One region of the Glutamicibacter sp. AOP12-B1-11 genome, then DNA from elsewhere that is predicted to be linked to it. Evidence: riboswitches for the same ligand, from Rfam matches in the RefSeq annotation. Region 1 holds a riboswitch; each other region holds the start of a gene.
What was found. Region 1 has a riboswitch for S-adenosylmethionine ahead of ACT3UQ_RS10665 (hypothetical protein). Riboswitches for the same ligand answer to the same signal wherever they lie in the genome.

Region 2: another riboswitch for S-adenosylmethionine. It lies ahead of ACT3UQ_RS00880 (methionine ABC transporter ATP-binding protein); the one in region 1 lies ahead of ACT3UQ_RS10665 (hypothetical protein).
Region 3: another riboswitch for S-adenosylmethionine. It lies ahead of ACT3UQ_RS15595 (O-acetylhomoserine aminocarboxypropyltransferase/cysteine synthase family protein); the one in region 1 lies ahead of ACT3UQ_RS10665 (hypothetical protein).
Region 4: another riboswitch for S-adenosylmethionine. It lies ahead of ACT3UQ_RS14785 (acyl-CoA dehydrogenase family protein); the one in region 1 lies ahead of ACT3UQ_RS10665 (hypothetical protein).

What each region holds. Positions count from the first base shown of each region.
Region 1 covers NZ_JBQSYL010000015.1:61,711-64,877, reverse strand. The annotation lists gene ACT3UQ_RS10670 (VIT1/CCC1 transporter family protein) at 66-1,169, opposite strand; gene ACT3UQ_RS10665 (hypothetical protein) at 1,232-1,498, opposite strand; SAM riboswitch class IV at 1,517-1,629, opposite strand; gene ACT3UQ_RS10660 (DinB family protein) at 2,102-2,689, opposite strand; gene ACT3UQ_RS10655 (helix-turn-helix domain-containing protein) at 2,905-3,167, shown strand, end outside.
Region 2 covers NZ_JBQSYL010000001.1:172,588-175,754, reverse strand. The annotation lists gene ACT3UQ_RS00890 (MetQ/NlpA family ABC transporter substrate-binding protein) at 1-7, opposite strand, end outside; gene ACT3UQ_RS00885 (methionine ABC transporter permease) at 33-728, opposite strand; gene ACT3UQ_RS00880 (methionine ABC transporter ATP-binding protein) at 725-1,759, opposite strand; SAM riboswitch class I at 1,906-1,995, opposite strand; gene ACT3UQ_RS00875 (ASCH domain-containing protein) at 2,272-2,787, opposite strand; gene ggt (gamma-glutamyltransferase) at 3,037-3,167, shown strand, end outside.
Region 3 covers NZ_JBQSYL010000028.1:20,201-23,367, reverse strand. The annotation lists gene ACT3UQ_RS15600 (cystathionine gamma-synthase) at 1-493, opposite strand, end outside; gene ACT3UQ_RS15595 (O-acetylhomoserine aminocarboxypropyltransferase/cysteine synthase family protein) at 490-1,800, opposite strand; SAM riboswitch class I at 1,921-2,011, opposite strand; gene ACT3UQ_RS15590 (LysR family transcriptional regulator) at 2,250-3,167, opposite strand, start outside.
Region 4 covers NZ_JBQSYL010000025.1:63,811-66,977, forward strand. The annotation lists gene ACT3UQ_RS14785 (acyl-CoA dehydrogenase family protein) at 1-1,065, opposite strand, end outside; SAM riboswitch class I at 1,120-1,210, opposite strand; gene ACT3UQ_RS14790 (GntP family permease) at 1,696-3,057, opposite strand.

The sequences.
Region 1 (3,167 bases):
ACGATAGTGGCCGTTGCCTCAAGCTGTGTCATGTTGGGGCAACGGCCAGCAGTCTGCTTTTGGAGCTAAGCCACGGTGGTGCCGAAAAGCAAGCCCAAGCAGTAGGTTACAGCGGCCGCACCCAAGCCAATGGCCAGCTGACGCACGCCACGTTTGAGCGGGGACGCACCGGATAGCAGGCCAACGACGCCGCCGGTGAGCAGCAACGCGATGCTGACCAAAGCGACCGCCACGCTCACCGCAGCTAGCCCGGTGAGCCCAAAGATGTAGGGCAGGATCGGAATGACTGCGCCCGAAGCAAAGAACATGAACGAAGAAATGGCGGCTCCCGGTGCCGAACCAAGCTCCTCATGTTCGCGTTCCAGTTCCGCGCTGCGAACTTCTGGATGGAGTGAGAAGGAGGGGTTGCAATCGCAGGTAAACAGCCCCATGCGTTCTGCCGCGCGGTGTTCGGCGTCCTCATTGTTCATGCCACGTGCTTTGTAGATCAACACCAATTCATTGGCGTCAAGATCGAGGTCACGGGCGGCAGAAAGCGTGACTTGGGTGGGGCGCGACGCGGTGAGAAGCTCACGTTGGGAACGGACTGACACGAATTCCCCGGCAGCCATGGACAGCGCGCCGGCCAGCAGGCCGGCAATTCCGGAGAAGAGCACGAGGGACGAGGCCACACCGGTGGCGCCGATGCCCATGACCAAGGCCAGATTCGAAACGAGCCCGTCATTTGCGCCGAACACCGCGGCTCGGAAGTTGCCGGACAGCCGGGATCTGCCGGCCGTAGCCAAAGCACGGATGACTTCCTCATGCACTTGCTCATCCGCGGCCATTTGCGGCGCGGCATCCTGATCGGTGGCGTAAGGAGAGTTGCCTTCGGCACGCTGGGCCAGCGCCAAGACAAACACCGAACCGAAATGCCGGGCCATGAAACGCAACATGGTGCGCCGCATCGACGGACGGACCGGGCGCACGTGTTCACCGAGCTTAGCGCGCCAGTAATTTTCGTGGCGTTCTTCCGCTTCGGCTAGCCCACGGAGAATCTGGCGTTCTTGTCCGGTGCGCTTTTCGGCCAGTTCACGGTAGATCGCACCTTCGGCGACCTCATCGGCCATGTACTGGCGCCAGCGGCGGATCTGCGCCTTGGATGGTTCGGGAATTGAGGTTGGGGCCATCACGGGGATGAGTCTCCTGCGGCAGAATTGGATCATTCACGGGCAGATGATCCGGGTTAGGTTCAACCCCCTAGTTTAGTGAGTGAGTCGAGCACTGGGAATTTGGCAAGACTAAATACCTTAGCGGCGCCAGGGTTTTGCCCTCGGGCTGCCACGAATACCGAAAGTTCCTCGCGCTGCCTGTCGAAGCTCGGCGGACCCACGGTTCTGGCTAGCAATCGGGTGAGCAGGTGCGGGTCGGTGACGTAGTAGCTGACCCAGACTCCGCGAAGCGGAAACTGCACCTGGCCGGTTTGCAGGTCAATAATGGGAAGGACGTTTGAAGCCATAACTATCGTGGACCCTTAAAAGAGCTCTTGCCCGTAGCCGGTTGGAGTACGGACCGCTTCTTCATCCGAACCACCCATGAACCTGGGGTTGGTGTGCGGCCAGTCGGAGCTTGGCGCCGCATCTCGTGAAGCAACACCACGATGCTACACCCGTGGGCTGTCCGGATGCGTAGTGAGACGTCATACTCGGCTCTCGCGGGCCTCATGGGAAGCAGAGCCGAGCACCGGGAGGTGCACGGACCGCGCCCACAAGAACCCTGCGCTTGGCGCAGGCGAAGGTCGCCGGGCGGGGATCTGGACATCGGGCACTACCGGTGGCTGGCCCGGTGACCGATCTCCGGCAAGTGGCTCCCCTCCCGACCCGCCGTCGATGCCGCCAGGCCTGCCCGAGCCGCGCGGGAGTATCGCTGCGCAATATGCCGCTCAGGTCCAACGCCTCTGGTCCGTTGGGACCAACGCCAGGCTACGGACCGGCAGTTTCACCAGGTGGTGCTCCTAGTCGCTGGGCTCGGTCAGGGCCATCCGAGCTAGCGCGAGCCTATGCGGCCTGTTAGAGGCGGTGCCCTGCCAGAGCTATGAGCAAGATTTGGCGAAGAATCGTTGTTAGGACTGCTCGGCGATTCGCTGCAGCGAGGAGCGTTGTTCCTTCCATTGCTCAGCGCTGAATCCAGGGATATTTCTCGCCTGTTCGCGCAGTCCTACCTGTCCGTCGAGAAGCTCTCGAACGATATCGAGATGCCCGGCATGCCGGGAGGTCTCCGCGATCATATGAACAATAAGATGCTCCACGGTGGTATGCCGATGCACGGACCACCAGGGGACCTCTGCCGGGGATTCTAAGTTCAATTCGTCAAGCGCGTGTTCGGCAAATGCGATGGATTTTCGGTACAACGCGAGAACATCTTCTACCGAGAAGCTGGCCGGAGGCAGGAAGTCGATCTGCGGTTCATCGCTTTGCAGTAGTTGAAGCACATGCCGATCGTTGGGCACACGACCTAGGCACTCGCCGAAATAACCGTATTCGGTGATTGCTAGGTGGTAGATGACACCAAGCATGTGGGTTCCGGTATCCGTCATGGGGCGGCGGGCCAACTCCTCGGAGAGTCCCTGGCACTTCCAGAGCACGGTGTTGCGGGCCTCGTTCAAGTAGGTCCGAAGCCTCTTGGAGGACGGATTGCCAGCGGTATCCATGTGCCGAGTCTAGTTTCTTGGCGATTGAATAAACAGCGCCGGCGCATTGAGGGATTGGTTGCTGACTTCAGGACTGAAGCGTGAGCTCGGCGCAGTTCTCGTTGCCTATTGGTAAACTGACGCAGTGTAGGAACCTGAACCGGATTGGTTTAGCGGAATTGTAGGCCGGGTGCTGCCAATCTAGGGCTGCGCCGGTGTCAAAATGGTGGGAGAGCATGAAAACACTGCCCGTAGAGCCCACCGGCTCGTCGATTAATATCGGTGCCCGTTTGCGTGGGGTACGCCAAACCCGACGAATGACCATCGACCAGGTGGCTGAAATGTCCGGACTGACCAAGGGGTTCTTGTCTCGCGTGGAGCGAGACTTGACTAGCCCGTCGGTATCGACATTGCTTAGGCTCTGCGAAGTATTGGGCTTAGAAGTCGGGCAGCTCTTCTCTGTACCTGAAACCAAATTGGTCAGGTTGGAGCACGCACC
Region 2 (3,167 bases), on a different contig from region 1:
TCGTCATGTTCTTCTCGTTTGTTCTAGGGCGCTTAGGGGCGGGCCAGCGCGCGGGCGATGCGATCGCCGAGGAATTGGACTGCTTGCACGGTCAGAATGAGCGCAAGGATCGTGGCAAGCATGACATTCATGTCGAACCGCTGATAGCCGTAGGTGACCGCCAGATAGCCGATGCCGCCGGCCCCGATGGTTCCCGCGATGGCCGAATACTCGACCATCGAGATGGTGTTCAGCGTGACGGCGGAGGCCAGGGCGGGCAGCGCCTCACGGATCTGGGTTGCCCCGATGATTTGCAGCGGCGATCCACCGGTCACCAGCCCGACGGCCAGGTTCTCCTTAGGCAGATCATTGAGCGCGTTCTGCACGAGCCGCGCGAAGAAGGGAATGCCCGCAATGGTCATCGGCACCACTGCTGCCCAAATGCCGATGGTGGTTCCGGTCACCCATTTGGTGAATGGAATAATCGCCGCCATCAAGACCAGGAACGGCAATGAGCGTCCCATGTTGACGAACCAGCTCAGTGCCGCATGGCTCTTGTCGTGCGGAAAGAGACCCTGCCGGTCGGTGTTGAACAGCGCCAAACCCATGATGCCGCCAAAAATGATCACCAAGACCATCACGATGCCGACCATTGCCCAGGTCTGTCCATAGGCAGGAAGCATCAGGGCGGGCAGTTCGTTCCATGGGGTGTCGGTACCGACCGCTGCGCTTTCGGTTGGGATTCTCATACCGCCACCTCGATGCGTTCCGCGCGGTCGGCCACACTCGCGAGGAGCTGCTGGGATCGTGGCGTGGCGCGCAATCCCCATCCAGCCAAGACGGCAATAGCTCGTTCTGCGGCAATGCCCGCGAGACCGATTTCAACGCGGCCCAGCGTTCCCTCGTGGTGTGCTTCCACGGAGCCACCGAGCAGCGCGACCCGCGCGCCATGTTCGGTTCCCAGCCGGGATATCCAGGCTGGGTCCACATTTGCCGCCTGGTAGGCCACGGTCAGCGTGAAGTCGTAGCCGGCGGGCACCAGATCGGGGCGCAATGGCAGAAGCTTTGAACCGGTCACCGATCCCGGATCCGCTACCAGGCCTCGAAGTTCGCCGTACTCGGCGATTCGACCGCCATCGAGTTGCGCGACGCGGTCGGCGATATGGCGCACCACATCCATCTCGTGGGTGATCAAGATAATCGCCAAGCCCAAGTCGGTGCGCAGGGAATCAAGCAGTTCCAGCACCTGCGTGGTGGATTCCGGGTCGAGCCCCGAGGTTGCTTCATCGGAGAGCAGCAGACGCGGACGCAGCGCCAGCGCTCGGGCAATGCCCACGCGTTGGCGTTGGCCACCGGAAAGTTCTCCGGGGTACGAATTTGCCCAATCCGCCAGACCTACGCGATTCAGGAGTTCAGCGACCCGGTTTTCCATCTCGTGGTGGACTACTCCCAGGTTTCGCAGCGGCAACGCAACGTTTTCGGCTACCGTCATGCGGCGCAAAAGGGCCGAGTTCTGGAAGATCGTGCCGATGGCACGACGTTCGGCGCATAGTTCTTTGCCAGAGAGCACCGACAAGTCCTTGCCTTCTACCAGGATCTGACCGCTGCTGGGCTTTTCCAACAGCGAGATGCAATGGGACAAGGTGGACTTCCCGGCGCCTGAGGGCCCAACCACCGCGGTGATTGTCCCCGATTGAACGTCCAGGTCGATCCCCTTGAGGACCTCCACACGGCCCTGGGCCGTTTCGTAGTGCTTATGCAGCTGGCGAATCTCAATCATGTGATCGTCCAGATAACGTCGTTTGCATTTGTTCTCCTTGGTGCTGGCACCGCGCAGAGTCTCAAACAGCGACGATCCACGGATTCAGGATGCCGCTGGCTTTCGCCAGGCTCTGAATCTCGGGAACAAAGCCGGTGTTTCAGACTGCTCCATCGGTCCTGGCTGTAGCACCGGCCCCGTGAGGGTGGTTGCTGCGACGTCGTTGAGCCAGGTCTCTCGGTCGCTCTGGATGGTTACCATTCGATAGGTGAATCGAACAGTTTCAGTCTGTGCCCGTGCCCGCTTCGTGAACAACCATGACGTTATATACGCGTCATGAAGTCGACCTCGGTGCGCAGATCGGCGGAAAACCGGCCATAAATGCGCGACTCACCCGTCATATGTCGCCACGTGACGACGCTGAATTCGCATCTTGACTCAGGAGAACTCGGCGGGTGCGAGGACGCCCCTGGGCCTGAACGCAAAGCAAGCTTCCAGAACCGAAAGGTGGAGATGAATTAGGTGCCTGGAAGCTAGCTGCGCGGCCAGACCACTTCGAAGCGTTCGCACACGATCCGCTCACCGGGCACGCCGGTCATTGCCGGTTCCCACTGCTTGGCGAAATCTGCCTGCTGCGTCCGTTTCCAGAACTTTTCGTGTTCCCGGCGCCAGCTGGCCAGACTACGGTCATCCTCGCCCTCGGCAAAGGCAAAATCTGCATCCACCTGGTCGAATGATTTCAGCGTCACCTCGCTGGTACGCAGGATAATTTTCGGTGTCCCGGAGCCGTCGCAGGCGATCCAGTGCGAACCGACCCGCGGAAGCGGTTCGTTCTCGGCAAGGTACTCGTTTTCAAGGCTTGAGGTGGCACGTTTCTGCCCGTGGGTTACCTGATGCAGCAGTGCCTCGGCGAGCTCAGCGCTGTCTCCGAAGTATTCCACCACGTAGTCGCCCGGATCGGTGGCACAGCTGTTTCGGTAGTCAGCCCACATTTGCGCGGCGGCGGCGAGATCTACCGGGGGCAGCTCGGAGGTAGGTTCATTGCTCATTCTCCTAGCCTAAACGCAGTCCGGCCACCGAAGCTGCTGTATTCGGTGGCCGGATCGCTGGCTGCCGCGGTGGCGGCATGCCCTCCGAAGCCCTTGAGGCGACGGCGGTGAATCCGACGCTAGTGAAGTCTTCACCTGAGCGTAATGAGCGACAAGCATGCGCGGTGACGCGTGTCACAGCCTAAGTCTCAGGTGCTTCTCCCGTAAATTGGCGCTTGCTTCATCCCCACCTTTTCAGGAGATCAAAGTATGTCACGAGCAAGTACGAGAGCTATCGCCAGCGCCGCGGCACTGGCGCTGGGACTGGGAACTTTCACCGCCCTTCCGGCCAGCGCCGATCCCAGGGCGACCGACAAAACGCCTACGGCCAAAGGCAGCGG
Region 3 (3,167 bases), on a different contig from region 1:
CGCGGGCGATGTCCGCCCAGCCGGCAAGATCGGCGATGCCCAGCAGCGGGTTGGAGGGAGTCTCCACCCAAAGCAGCGCGGTGTTCGGGCGCACCGCTGCGCGCACCGAGTCCAGGTTGGTGATATCCACCGCGGAAGAGGTGATGCCCCATTTGCTGTGCAATTTGGAGATCAGCCGGTTGGTGCCGCCGTAGCCGTCGGCGCCCAGGATGATGTGGTCGCCCGGTTCAAGCACCGCACGCAGCAGCGCGTCTTCGGCGGCGATGCCCGAGGCGAAGGCGAACCCCGCGGCTCCGCCTTCCAGGGCGGTGAGCTGCGCTTCGAAGCCATCGCGGGTCGGGTTCGAGCCGCGGGAGTATTCGTGCCCGGAGCGCAAGACGTTGATTCCGTCCTGGATGAACGTGCTGGTTTGGTAGATCGGTGGGACCACGGCTCCGGTGTGCGGGTCTTTATGCTGGCCGGCGTGGACGGCGAGGGTGTTGAAGCCGCTCATGATGCTCCTTGGGTTTGCGGGGCCAGGGCCCGGTTTAGTGCGCTGTCCAGCGCTTGGGTGAGGTCGGCGAGCAGATCGGCGGGGTCTTCAAGCCCCACCGAAAGGCGCAGGGTGGAGGTGTTCAGGCCCGCGGCGAGAAGTTGCTCCGCGGAGAGCCGGCAGTGCGTCATGGTGGCCGGGTGGGCGACCATGGTGCGGGTATCGCCCACATTTGCGGCCAGGGAAATCAGCTGCAGCCCGTCGATCACCGGGGACACCAGCGAGGGGTGGGCCAGTTCGATGGCCAGCACGCAACCGGTGCCCTTGGGCGTGAGCTTTTTGGCCAGCTCGTGGCTCGGGTGGGCCGGCAGCGAAGGGTGGTGGATGGCCGCAATGCCCGGGTGATCTGCAAGTTCCTGGATCAGGGTGCTCACGCTGCGCTGCACGTGTGCGGCACGTACCGGCAAGGTTTCGATGCCGGTCAGAATGCCTTGGGCGCTGGCCGGGGCCAAGGCCGGCCCCAGGTCGTGCAGGAATTTGGAGCGGACCAGCATGGCGTAGGCGGCCGATCCGTGGCGTTCAAGCAGCGAGGCATTGTTCAGCCGCACTCGCGGGGCGGCGATTTGCGGCCAGCGGGTGGAATCCGAGAAATCGAACTTCCCCGAATCCACGACCACGCCGCCGAGCACCGAGCCGTGTCCGGCTAGTCCCTTGGTGGCCGAGTGCACCACAATGTCGGCGCCAAAATCCAGCGGGCGAATATTCAGCGGGGTGGCCAGCGTATTGTCGACGACCACCGGAATGTTGTGCTCGTGCCCGATCGCCGAGATGGCGGGCAGGTCCGCCACGGTGCACAGCGGGTTGGAGACGGACTCCAGGAAGAACGCCCGGGTGTCTTCTTCGATGGCCCCGGCCCAAGCTGCGGGGTCGGCCTGGTCGACAAAGCTGACCCGGATGCCGAAGTCGGCAAAGGTGTCGGTGAACAGGTCCACGGTGCCGCCGTACAGCGAGGAGGAAACCACGATGTGCTTAGGACCCTGGGTCAGGGCAAGCAGCGAGAGTGCAACGGCCGACTGCCCCGAGGCGGTGGCTACCGCTTGGGCTCCGCCTTCAAGGGCGGCCACCCGCTGTTCCAGGATGGCCACGGTGGGGTTGCCGGTGCGTGAATAAGTGAAGCCGGCCTGGCGCAACGCGAATTTTTCGATCGCTTCTGCGTGCGATTCGAACTGGTACGCTGCGCAATTGTGCAGTGGCGGCAGCATCGGGCGGAAATCTCCGCTCGGACGATACCCTGCATGGACCGCGTCGGTTCCTTGGCGTTGGCTCATAGCTCCTTCTCGTTTCTGATCCACGAGAGAGTGCACCGAACACCCGGCGTCGTACCGCCCCTCGGCCGCCCTGAGGCCACAACGGTACGAAGCATGGCGCCTTATGGCACGTTCGGAACTGCTCCATCGTTCCTGGCATTAGCACCTTTCGGTTTCCCGATGGTTGCTGCGACGTCTACGAGCCAGATCTCTCGGTCGCTCTTGATGGGTTGTTGTTCTTCCATGGTTGGACATCGGCATCCGGCGGCGCAAACGACGCCCACGCCCGCGCTTCATACAGGGGCACCTGGCTTCACATCCCGCGCCAGTCCCGTAATGGGGCCCGGCCCGCAGTCCCTTTGTGACGCGCGGCAACCGCCAGAATCCTTGAAGAACCAGGGTTTTGCGCAACTATTATGTCGCCGACGGTCCGCCAAATGACACGGTGTTACGTCTTGGGGGCCGGGGATTCAGTCCAGGACCTCAACTCCGAAGCTTGAGACGACCGAGCGCACCTCGTCCAGATAGCGCCGCGCTTGCTCGGTCAGCGGAATCGCTGCATGGTCGATCCAGCCGATCTCGATGCGCTCATCGACATCCAGCGGGATGGCGACGATGGACGGGTCCAGCTCGTCGCTGATGATGCCCGTGGAGATGGTGTACCCGCCCAGGCCGATCATCAGGTTGAAGATGGTCGCGCGGTCCGAAACCTGGATTTCGCGCTTGCTGGAGCTGGTGGAGAGCACTTCCTCGGCGAAGTAGAACGAGTTGTTCGCACCCTGGTCGAAGGTCAAGCGCGGCAGGTCTTCGAGGTCCTCGAGCGTCACCCGCGCCCGGGAGGCCAGCGGGTTGCTGCGCGAAATGAAGATGTGCGGATCGGCGAGGAACAGGGGGTGGAATACGAGCCGGGACTCGCGCAGCAGCTTGTCGATGACCTTCCGGTTGAAGTCGTTGCGATAGAGGATGCCGATGTCGCTGCGCAGGGTGCGCACGTCCTCGATGATCTGTTCGGTGCGGGTCTCGCGCAGCGAGAATTGATATTCCTCGGCCCCGCTGGCCTGAACCATCCTGACAAAGGCATCCACCGAGAAGGAATAGTGCTGCGTGGAGACGCCGAGCAGGCGACGGACCGAGGGACGCCCGAGGTAGCGATGCTCAAGCAGCTCCACCTGCTCCAGAACCTGCCGGGCATAACCAAGGAATTCTGCTCCCTCGGCGGTGAGCGTCACTCCCCTGGCCGAGCGGACCAGCAAGGTGCGTCCCACGCGGGCTTCGAGCTCCTTCATCGCCGCCGACATGCTCGGCTGTGCGACGTAAATTAGGTCAGCCGCCGCGGAGATCGACCCCTCGCTGGCGACCGCAATGAAATAGCGCAACTGCTGCAGTGT
Region 4 (3,167 bases), on a different contig from region 1:
GAAGATGCGGTTGGCGACCTCCACGCCGATCTCGGTGGAGACCACCTTGGCCTCGGCGATTTCCACCGCCAGCGCCGCGCGTTCGGGCTGGGTGACATTCCCGGCCTTGGCCAGCAGCGCATCGAATTTGCGGCCGAGCTTCTCGGCCAGGGCGGCCACCGCGGCGGTGCGCGCCTTCAGCTCGCCCACGGTGCGCTGGAAGACGACGTCCTGGGAGTAGGTCTCCGCCGCCGAGAGGAACCAGGCGTTCTTGCGGCCCAGCAGGATTTGCTTGCCGCGGGCCAACGCGCCCTCGGCGATGCCCAGGTAGAAGTTCGCGAAGGCCAGCTGGATCCCGGGGGTGAGCAGGGTGGACACCGGCTCGTCGGTCACCGCCCCGAGCAGATCGGCGGCCTCGATGCGCACGTTGTGGTACTTCAGCGAGTTCGAGGCGCTCAAGCGCTGGCCCAGGTAGTCCCAGTCATCGACGATTTCCAGCCCTTCCCGGTTGCGCGGGAGGACGAAGGCCAACACTTCGCCGTGTCGCGGGCCTCCGGAGACCTCGGCGTTGACGACGATCATCTCGCCGACTCCGGAGCCGGTGGAGAAACGCTTGAAACCGTTCAGCCGGAAGCCATCGTCCTCCGCGGTGAGCGTCAGCTGCGGGTCCACCGGATTCACCGAATCGCCCCAGAGCCAGCCTCCGGCCACGGTGCGCCGCCACCACTCGGCCTGGGCTTCGGCCGGAGCGTAGAAGGCGATGCCGGACTGGTTGATGTAGTGGTAGGCCAGCAGCTGGGAGATGGACCCGTCGGCCGCGGCCAGGATGCGGATGGTTTCAAAGGCGGTGGCCCAGTGCGCTCCGGCTCCCCCGAATTCGGCCGGAACCAGCAGGTTCAGCAGCCCGGCCTCGCGCAGCAGCTGCACCTCGGCGAAGGGCTGCTCGTGTTTGCGGTCGCGCTCCAGCGCATCGGCGGCCAGGGTGGCCGCGACCTGCTCGGCGATCTCGCGCCAGTGGGCGAGCTCGGCCTCGTCTGCGCTCCCGGTGTAGGGAACGCGGGGCAGTTGCGTGCTCAGTACGGTCATTTTCGTTCTCCCTTAGAGTCTTGCTCCGAAGGAAGCAGAAAGTTGCTTTCTGCTGATCCATCGAACCTGGCGTTAGCACTAGCTGCGGAATGCAGGCTTGCTGCGGCGTCGTCGAGCCAGGTCTCTCAGCCGCTCTGGATGGTTGGTACTTCGAGTGAAACACCGCGGCATGAGCGGATGGAAGGAGCACGTCATCCGACGGAATAGTCGGTCAGAAGTCGTCATAAAGCGAGATTTCCGGCGGACTTGGACCGCCCCGAAGGCGCTGGGACGCCGTCATACTTCTGGAGGTTACGTCATCGGCGATCGGAGAGCTTGATATCCGGATCCAGCATCAATCGTCCGGGCACCTGTCAGGGGGATCTCGGTTTCTCAATTAGCCGACAGCGATAAGCGTCAGCGAATGCGGGGGTGGATCATGGATCCAGCGATCAGGCATCCCGGATGGCCGGATTGCCGGTCGTTGTTCCCATGCCCGTAATCCTTGCCCAGCAAGCCAATGGGGAAAGCTGGGCTGTGCTCGAAGTTGCAGCCTTGCCTTGCCTATTGCGGCCATCCCGCCAGTTAAACCAATAACCGCGCCATCCTCTGATGGCGCGGTTATTGGTTGATGCAGGCTTCTTGGATTTACTAGAGCAGGAATGCCCCGAGGATCCAGACGGTAGCAAATGCGGCGGTGCCCTGGATGGCGGTGGCCACGCTCAAGGTCTTGTAGGCCGTGATCACCGGGATGCGGCTGAGCTGGGAGACCACCCAGAAGTAGGAATCGTTGGCATGCGAGACGACCATCGCGCCGGCGCCAACTGCCAGGACACTGAGCACCATGCCCAGTTCGGAGTCCAGACCGAGGGATCCGAGCATCGGGGCGACCAGCGCCGAGGTGGTCACCATCGATACGGTGGATGAGCCCTGCGCCGACTTCAATGCCGCGGCGATCAGGAATGGCACAGCCAGTCCGAGACCCAAGCCGCTGAGCGAATCGGAGAGGATCGTGGTCAGCTCCGAGGCTGCCAGCACAGCACCAAAGGCTGCGCCGGCACCGGTAATGAGCAGGATGGGCGCCGCGGTGCGCACGGCTTCGTGCATCTGCTCGTTGAAGTCGGCAAGCTTCTTATTGCCGTTCAGCAGCAAGGTCGCGGCGAGCAAACCGAAGATCAGCGCGATCACCGGGGTGCCGATGAAGGACAGTGCTTCCAGTGCGGCGCCTTCGCCGAAGGGATGCGATGGAAGCTTGGCGATCGATGCCGCGCAGATCAAGACCAGCGGCACGAGGATCGGCAGGAAGGCCAAGCCAGGGCTTGGCAGCTTGCCGAAGCTTGCCCGCAGCTGCTCGTAATCTATTTCGGCGATGTCGTTCTCATCCTCGGATGGCAGCGGAGTCCAGGTGGACTTGTTGAAGCGGCTGGCATAGAACAGCCCGGCCATGGCCGAGACCACTGCCACCGGCAGGCCGATGGCGATGATCAATCCGAGGTTGTCGGCGATGCCGATGGACTCGGCGGCTGCCAGCGGTCCTGGGGTCGGCGGGACCATGGTGTGGGTGGCATACAGGCCGGTCATCAAGGCAATGGAGGTGGCCAGCGTGGAAACACCGGTGCGCAGGGTGATGGCCTTGCGCAGGGAGTTGAGCACCACGTAGCCCGAGTCGCAGAAGACCGGTATGGAAACGATGTAGCCGATGAGCGACAGCGTCAGGTTGGGGAATCTGGTGCCCAGCACCTTGATCAGCGCATCGGCCATGGAGATCGCGGCCCCGGAACGCTCCAGGATGATGCCGATCATCGTGCCGAAGAGGATTACGAGGCCAATATTGCCCATGGTGCTGCCAAAGGCGGTGGTCACCGTGGAGGCGACCTCGGCGATGGGGATCTTGTAGGCGAAGGCCGCGAGGATGGCCGCGCCGATGAGGGCGAGGAAGGGGCTGATTTTCCAGCGTGCGGTGACCAGCACAATGGCCACCACGAGGATCAGCAGAACGAGGAGTTCATACACGGCGAGTTGGCTCCTTTGCCAATATCTGTGGCCCCCAGCCCGAACCTGCAATGGCGCAGGCGGTCGTTCTGGGTGCGAGTTCCGGCCCGTTGCTGCCGCCCGCTATTCCG